DNA from 2 places in the Blautia massiliensis (ex Liu et al. 2021) genome. Region 1 is predicted to be linked to the other one. Evidence: a T-box and tRNA genes for the amino acid it is inferred to sense, from the RefSeq annotation. Region 1 holds a T-box; the other holds one or more tRNA genes.

Region 1 (4,289 bases):
GGGAGGCTGAAGTGATCGAAATGCTGGGAACAGAAAAGGAAAAAGAGGGAAAGTCGGTTTTGATCGAGCATAATCTACGGCTGGTGGTTTATATTGCAAAGAAATTTGATAATACAGGGGTAGGTGTGGAGGATCTGATCTCCATCGGAACCATAGGGCTCATAAAGGCTATCAATACCTTTGATCCGGTAAAAAATATCAAGCTTGCTACCTATGCATCACGATGTATCGAAAATGAGATCCTGATGTATCTGAGGAGAAACAGCAAAACAAAGATGGAGGTTTCCATTGATGAGCCGCTGAATGTGGACTGGGATGGAAATGAGCTGCTGCTTTCGGATATTCTGGGAACGGATGACGATGTGATCTCCAGACGTCTGGAAGATGAGGTGGAGATCGCACTTCTTGGAAAAGCCATCAGCAAACTGACAAAGCGGGAACAGATGATCATCCGTCTGCGATTCGGTATCGGAAACCGGGAAGGAAGCGAGAAAACACAGAAGGAGGTAGCGGATATTTTAGGAATTTCGCAATCCTACATTTCCCGCCTGGAAAAGCGGATCATGAAGCGGCTGCGGAAAGAAATCGTAAAGTATGAATAGATAAAACCGGAAAAAACGGTTTACCGGACAGGGACAACGTGTTATATTGAAAAAAAGAACGGAAACAGTCATTTTCCGGTAAACGAGGAGCTTGAAGAAATACGATGGACAGAGAAGAGCTTGACCGTTATCTGAGAAAGGTAACACCAAGAGAAAAAGAGATTTTGGAAGGGATTTCCCTGGAGGAACTGCAAAGGCAGGATACCTGCCGTTTTGCAAAGGCCGGCCAGGGAACTTATCTTTTTGAGGGAAGCCTGTTTATGGCACCGGGAGAAAAAATCGTGGTAAGCAGGCAGGACCGCTATGTAAAAGTCCTGCCCCACCAGCATGATTATATAGAGCTTTGTTATCTCTGGTCTGGAAGCTGCAGTCAGACCATAGAAGGGAAGAAGATCGTTACCAGCGAGGGCGATATCTGTATTTTTGATACCCAGGCAGTGCATGCGATTGAGGCGGGCGGTGAAAACGATATTCTGGTAAATATCCTTATGAGCCGGGAATTCTTTGACACTGCCTTTCTGAGCCGGATGCCGCGTCAGGGAATAGTTTCGGAGTTCCTTGTGGAATCAGTGACCAGAAGCAGGAAGAAAAAGCAATATCTGTATTTTAAAACCCATGGGAACAACCGGGTGGGCGAGATCATGGAGCAGATCATATCTGAGTATTATGCCCGGGATATCGGCATGGAAGAGGTGATGGAAAGCTATGTGATCATTCTGTTTACAGAGCTACAGAATGAACAAAAGAAGAAGGGGGTGTGGCAGAATGATCGACATTGCACATGCAAAACAGGAATTCGAAAAATATCTGGATGAATACGACCGGGAGGATGAACAGATTTGTCTGAAGATCGTACATACCTATGGCGTGGTGAAATACGCAGGAGAGATCGCCAGAAAAATGGAATGTTCCGGTGAAGATGTGGAACTTGCGGAGCTGATCGGTCTGCTTCATGATATTGGCCGTTTTGAGCAGATCCGTAGATTTCACAGCTTTGAGCCGGGAACCATGGATCATGCCGTGTTCGGTGCAGAACTTCTCTTCGGGGAGGAGAAGCTGATCCGGCGCTTCGTGGAGGATGATAAATTTGATGAGCTGATCGATGCAGCAATTCGGAAGCACAGTGATTTCAAACTGGAAGGAATCCACGATGCAAGAACACTTTTCCATGCAAAACTGATCCGGGATGCCGATAAGCTGGATAACTGCAGAGTAAAGCTGGAGGCGTCTGTTGAAGCCATGCTGGGAGTCTCTGAGAAAGCTGCAGGAGAAGGGCTGATCTCACCGGCAGTGTGGGAGTCCTGTCTCAGAAGAGAATCCGTGTTATCCGTAGACAGACATGTGCCGGTGGATTACTGGGTATCTTATCTTGCACAGTATTATGATATCAATTTTCCTGAGACCTGTGAGATCATCGAAGAAGAGGATTATATCACCAGGATCGCAGGCCGGCTGACGTACCAGGAACAGGATACCAGAACTAAGCTCCATATTCTCACAGAAGATCTGAACAGGTATCTGGAGATGCCGGCTGTGTCTGTGAAGGAATAGGAGCATAGCAGTTACTGTTCACTGGCAATGTTCCGCGAGGTGTTTTTTGTGAGCGAAGGTCACAGAAAACCCGAGACATACCGCGCGAATTTATGCGATTAGCATAAATTCTGTGCATCGCGAAGCGTGTTACTGAGAACGGAGTGAGCAGTAACTCATAGCAGAGAGACTTGTTATATTTTTTTGTTTGGGGTTGACTTTGAGGCGGTTTTCGCCTAAAATATATCAAAGATACGGCGATGATGAGAATAGTACACAGGGAATTATCTCAGAGAGGGATCTGCTTTGGTGGAAGGATCCTGTGCGTGAACTGTGGAACCGGCCTCGGAGCTCTGCGTGATTGAAGCGTGGCGTGTGTTTCCGGCGTTAACGGGTGTTGAGAGAACAGCTTTTCAGGCTGTTAACTGGGGTGGTACCGCCGAAGTCATTCGGTCCCTTGTGAGGGATTTGGATGGCTTATTTTTTGTCCGTAAAACGGGATTGTAAATACAGTGTACGGTTTATGGGACAGAAGAGTAAGCTGGAAGGATTCCGGATTGCTGTGGCTGCCTGACAGTCGGCAATATGTAACAGATCACAAGAAAAAGGAGATTTATCATGGCAAAAGAAAAGAAATTAGTACAGGCCATCACATCTATGGATGAGGATTTTGCTCAGTGGTATACAGACGTTGTTAAGAAGGCTGAGCTCTGTGGCTATACAAGTGTTAAGGGCTGTATGGCGATCAAACCTGCAGGTTATGCGATCTGGGAGAATATCCAGCATGAGCTTGACCGCAGATTTAAAGAAACCGGTGTAGAGAACGTTTACATGCCGATCTTTATCCCGGAGTCTCTTCTTGATAAAGAGAAAGATCATGTAGAAGGTTTTGCTCCGGAGGTTGCATGGGTGACTCATGGCGGCCTTGATCCGCTGCAGGAGAGACTTTGCGTGCGTCCGACTTCTGAGACTCTGTTCTGCGATTTCTACCAGAAAGAGATCCAGTCCCACAGAGATCTTCCAAAGGTATATAATCAGTGGTGTTCCGTTGTCCGTTGGGAGAAGACAACACGTCCCTTCCTTCGTTCCAGAGAGTTCCTGTGGCAGGAGGGACATACTGCTCATGCAACAGCTGAGGAAGCGGAGCAGCGTACCATCCAGATGCTGAACATCTATGCAGACTTCTGCGAGGAAGTTCTTGCGATTCCGGTCATCAAAGGCCAGAAGACAGACAAGGAGAAATTTGCAGGTGCTGAGGCTACTTATACCATCGAATCTCTGATGCACGACGGTAAGGCTCTCCAGTCCGGTACAAGCCATAACTTTGGAGATGGCTTTGCCAAAGCATTCGGAATCCAGTACACAGATAAAGATAATACACTGAAATATGTTCACCAGACATCCTGGGGAATGACAACCCGTATGATCGGTGCGATCATCATGGTTCACGGTGATAACAGCGGACTTGTTCTTCCTCCGAGGATCGCTCCGGTACAGACTGTGATCATCCCGATCCAGCAGCGTAAAGAAGGGGTTATGGAGAAGTCTGACGAGCTTCTTGCAGCACTGAAGGCAGCAGGTATCCGTGCAAAGGTTGACGCGACAGACAAGAGCCCGGGATTCAAGTTTGCTGAGCAGGAGATGCGTGGTATCCCGCTTCGTGTGGAATGTGGACCGAAGGATATCGAGAACGGTCAGGCAGTTCTCTGCAGAAGAGATACCCGTGAGAAATACACAGTATCCTTCGAGGAGCTTGCAGATAAGGTAAAAGAGCTTCTGGATACCATTCAGCATGATATGCTGGAGCGCGCACGTGCACACAGAGAGGCACATACTTACGTAGCAAAGAATTATGAGGAGTTCGGTGAGATCATCAACAGCAAACCGGGATTCATCAAAGCTATGTGGTGTGGTGATCGTGCATGTGAGGACAAGATCAAGGAAGATTTCCAGGCAACATCCAGATGTATGCCGTTTGAGCAGGAGCAGTTAAGCGACATTTGCGTATGCTGCGGAAAACCGGCTAAGAAAATGGTTTACTGGGGACGTGCATACTAAAAAAATACAGCAGGCCACTTCAAAAAAGTGGGATGATCATATTGCAGAAACAACGGCGGGGCAAAATATGCTCCGCTGTTTTTATGAATCTATGTTATA
Region 2 (4,289 bases), on a different contig from region 1:
CATCCGGAAATTCGATGAACTGAACGACCAGCTTTTCACCAGCGCAGACAATGCAAACCGATTTGCCAACATCCTGATGCCTGTGGTCGCACAGCTTGGAAATGTCAGCTATGTGATCTGCGCCATGGTGGGCGGTATCCTTGCTATCAACGGCATCGGCAGCTTCACACTTGGCGGGCTTGCCAGCTTCCTGACCTTCAATAAGAGCTTCAACATGCCTATCAACCAGGTCAGCCAGCAGTTCAACAGTATTGTTATGGCTCTTGCAGGTGCAAAACGTATCTTTGATCTTCTGGATGAAAAACCGGAAGTGGATGAAGGCTACGTTACTCTCGTCAATGCAAAAGAGGAAAACGGTGTTCTTACCGAATCCGACAAACGTACCGGCCGCTGGGCATGGAAGCATTTCCACAAAGCTGAGGGTACCACTGATTATATCGAGCTGAAGGGTGATATGGTCCTGGAGGATGTAGACTTTGGTTATAATTCCAACAAGATCGTTCTCCATGACATCAACATGTATGCACAGCCAGGCCAGAAGATCGCTTTTGTAGGCTCTACCGGCGCCGGAAAAACCACCATCACCAATCTTCTGAACCGTTTTTACGACATTCAGAAGGGTAAGATCCGTTATGACGGCATCAACATCACCAAGATCAAAAAAGATGATCTCAGACGCTCCATGGGCATCGTTCTTCAGGATACCAACCTGTTCACAGCAACCGTTATGGAAAATATCCGCTACGGAAAGCTGGATGCCACAGATGAGGAGGTTATCGCAGCAGCAAAGCTTGCCAACGCCGACGGTTTCATCCGCAGGCTTCCGCAGGGTTATAATACCCTTCTCCGCGGAAACGGTGCAAACTTAAGTCAGGGCCAGCGACAGCTTCTCTCCATTGCCCGTGCAGCCGTTGCAGACCCACCCGTCCTGATCCTGGACGAGGCCACCAGCTCCATTGATACCCGTACCGAAAAGCTTGTACAGGATGGTATGGATAAGCTGATGGAAGGCAGGACGACCTTTGTGATCGCCCACAGACTTTCCACAGTACGCAACAGTGACTGCATCATGGTCCTGGAGCAGGGACACATCATCGAGCGTGGTTCCCACGAGGAGCTGCTTGCACAGAAGGGCCGGTATTATCAGCTGTATAACGGCTGATCCAGGCTCACAGCTATTTTCGATCTAAAATATTCAATACCAAAAACATGCAGGGTGTATCTTTTCTGATAGTCCTGCATGTTTTTTTATGCTATAATCTTTGATTGAAATCTATTTTTCCGGAAAGGAGTCTCCGTATTTTTATATATGAAACAAACTGAAGAATATTACTACGGCAGAATGCCGAAAGATAAACAAAACGTGTACCGTGCAGTGCTTCACGGGCTTATGGAGCTTTCCGACGAGTTCCTGATCCCGCAGGTACCAACCACCGATGGAAACTGGCTCTATGATGTATTTTTCCAGCTTCGTCTGGATCACCCGGAGATTTTCTGGGCTGTGGGGTTTAAATACCGTTATTACAAGGACTCGCCAAATCTGATACTGATTCCTGAATATATCTTCGACAAAAATAAAATCCGGGAGCATCAGAAAGCCCTGGGAGCCCGCGTAGACAAGCTTGTGCGCACCGCCATGAAGTTTTCCGAGTGGGATAAGGAAAAATATGTCCATGACTTCATCTGTGAAAATATCCGCTACGACAAGCTGAAAAAGCCATATTCCCACGAGATCATCGGGCCTCTGGGCCATGGTGTCGGTGTCTGCGAGGGAATCGCCAAATCCGTAAAGGTCCTCTGTGATGCCCTTGGTGTATGGTGTATTATCGCCATCTGCGAGAACAATCCGGAAAAAGGGATCAAATACCGTCATACCTGGAACATCGTCCGGATCAACGGACAGTACTATCATCTGGATGCCACCTTCGATAATACTCTGGGCAAAAACGAAGACGGCTCAACCAGTATCCGTTACGATTATTTTAATCTGGATGACAAAAACATCTTCCGTGACCATGAACCACTGATTGCTCCGGCACCCCCCTGCCCGGATGGAAACCACTTTTATTACCGCGAGAAAAAGCTGTCCTTCACCAAATTGGAAGACGTATACAAACGTGCCCTCCAGGCCGCAAAAAAAGGCCGCGAATTCACCTTCCACTGGCGAGGCGGATATCTCACCCGCGAAGTCCTCGCAGACCTTGTAGATCAGATCCAAGCCGCAGGAAAGACACGGGACAAAAAAGCCATCATCACACTCAACTGGCCTCAGGCTGTACTGCGATTTCATTTTGCGGAACAGCAGGCGGAAGGGAAGGTGTTTATTGAGGAAGTAAATGAAGGGGAGAAACTGTAACGTCATTTAAAAAATTCGATAGAGTCAAAATGCCACATATCATTATGCATATGTGGCATTTTTCTGTGAATATAATTCTAAAAATTAAAAGACTTTCCATAAATCAGATTTATAGAAAGCCTCTTGATCACTGCGGATAACAGGACTTGAACCTGCACGGTTGCCCACTGGTACCTAAAACCAGCGCGTCTGCCAATTCCGCCATATCCGCATATTCAATTATATTTTCATCCTGTCTGATGATAAAAAAATAACGGAAAGCAAATGCTTTCCGCTAATGAGGCATCGGGGATTCGAACCCCGGACAACTTGATTAAAAGTCAAGTGCTCTACCGACTGAGCTAATACCCCATAAAAAAGGACTGGGCTAGCTGGATTCGAACCAGCGAATGCAGCAGTCAAAGTGCTGTGCCTTACCGCTTGGCGATAGCCCAATGGGCGAAGGGTGGATACAGGGATTCGAACCCTGGGCCTCCAGAGCCACAATCTGGCGCGCTAACCAACTGCGCTATACCCACCACAACGTGCCTGAAGGGATTCGAACCCCCGACCCACGGCTTAGAAGGCCGTTGCTCTATCCAGCTGAGCTACAGACACATGCTCTCTTCTCAGAGAAGCGGGTGATGGGAATCGAACCCACGTATCCAGCTTGGAAGGCTGGTGTTCTACCATTGAACTACACCCGCATGCTTGCGGTAATAAGTTTACAGCAGTCGGGGTGACAGGATTCGAACCTGCGGCCTCCTGGTCCCAAACCAGGCGCTCTAGCCAAACTGAGCCACACCCCGATGTACCATTTACTTATGGTTTTTATTAAGTTGTTGTCGTCTTCGTTTGTGTTTCGTTTTTGTTTCCTGCCTGACGACAAGTGATATTATATTATAGCAATCTACAAATGTCAACACCTTTTTTGAATTTTTTTAAAAAAACTTTTTTTCACGTTTTTTCCGCCTATTTAAAGGTTTTCTTGTCATTTGCGACTGGCTTATGGTATCATGAAACCATAATTAAAGTCAAGAAAAAAAGCAAATAATAAGGAGATGTTTTTACATGGATATAAAATTATTTCAGCAGAAGCTTAATGACATCTGTGCCATCGCTGAGGAAAACAATAAGCAGCTCTCCCAGCAGCAGATCCGTGACCATTTCGATGAATCGGATCTGAGCACTTCACAGCTTGTAAAGATCCTTCAGTATCTCAAATTAAAAGGGATCACCATCGAAGGCGCCGATGAAGGCACCGGTGCTGCCAGAGCAGATGCTGTTTCATCCGAATCCAGCGACAAAGAAGAGCTTCCGGGTACCCGTGCTGCTCTTACTGCCGAGGAACAGGCTTATCTCAGTGACTATATGGAAAGCTTTTCCCCGGAGGGACTTGATCCGGATGATCTTGCGTCCCTCTTTCAGGCCTTTGCAAAGGGAGACACTGCTGCCGAAGGTGCACTGACACAGTTCTACATGGCTCAGGCAGCCCAGATGGCCGCTGAACTGAACTGTGAGGAAATCCACCTGGCCGATCTCATTCAGGAGGCAAATCTGGCCCTTCTGGCGTCTCTCAAAGAGACAGACCCACAGGAGAAAAACGATACCTGGATGCGTGGTCGTATCCGCAGCGGGATCCTTCATGCCATTGAGGAACAGACACAGCAGAAATTCCGTGACGACTATCTGGTATCCAAGGTAGAAAACCTGGAGGCTGCGGTTAAAGAACTCACAGACGATGATGACGCCACCAAATTCACCATTGATGAGCTTGCCGTGATCCTGGATATGAATGTGGATGAGATCCGGGATGTACTTCGCCTTACCGGAGATGATAAATAAAGCTTTCTTCATATTCTTCACAAAAACGGGTCTGACATAGCTTGTCAGACCCGTAATCTTAATATTCTTTATGCTTTTTCTTCCCGTTTCAGCTCCGCCGGTTCTGCAA

The links. The T-box of region 1 lies ahead of proS (proline--tRNA ligase). A T-box ahead of a tRNA ligase gene usually reads a tRNA of that ligase, here a tRNA-Pro.
Region 2: it encodes a tRNA-Pro, which carries the amino acid that the T-box ahead of proS (proline--tRNA ligase) is inferred to sense. The anticodon was not compared.

What each region holds. Positions count from the first base shown of each region.
Region 1 covers NZ_JBQHWA010000017.1:56,102-60,390, forward strand. The annotation lists gene sigE (RNA polymerase sporulation sigma factor SigE) at 1-602, shown strand, start outside; gene ACTNDQ_RS08670 (AraC family ligand binding domain-containing protein) at 707-1,417, shown strand; gene ACTNDQ_RS08675 (HD domain-containing protein) at 1,368-2,153, shown strand; T-box leader at 2,384-2,593, shown strand; gene proS (proline--tRNA ligase) at 2,751-4,190, shown strand.
Region 2 covers NZ_JBQHWA010000001.1:111,645-115,933, forward strand. The annotation lists gene ACTNDQ_RS00485 (ABC transporter ATP-binding protein) at 1-1,162, shown strand, start outside; gene ACTNDQ_RS00490 (transglutaminase domain-containing protein) at 1,343-2,356, shown strand; tRNA gene ACTNDQ_RS00495 (tRNA-Leu) at 2,488-2,567, opposite strand; tRNA gene ACTNDQ_RS00500 (tRNA-Lys) at 2,635-2,707, opposite strand; tRNA gene ACTNDQ_RS00505 (tRNA-Gln) at 2,719-2,790, opposite strand; tRNA gene ACTNDQ_RS00510 (tRNA-His) at 2,801-2,874, opposite strand; tRNA gene ACTNDQ_RS00515 (tRNA-Arg) at 2,880-2,953, opposite strand; tRNA gene ACTNDQ_RS00520 (tRNA-Gly) at 2,972-3,042, opposite strand; tRNA gene ACTNDQ_RS00525 (tRNA-Pro) at 3,070-3,144, opposite strand; gene ACTNDQ_RS00530 (hypothetical protein) at 3,407-4,180, shown strand; gene ACTNDQ_RS00535 (histidine kinase N-terminal 7TM domain-containing diguanylate cyclase/phosphohydrolase) at 4,249-4,289, opposite strand, start outside.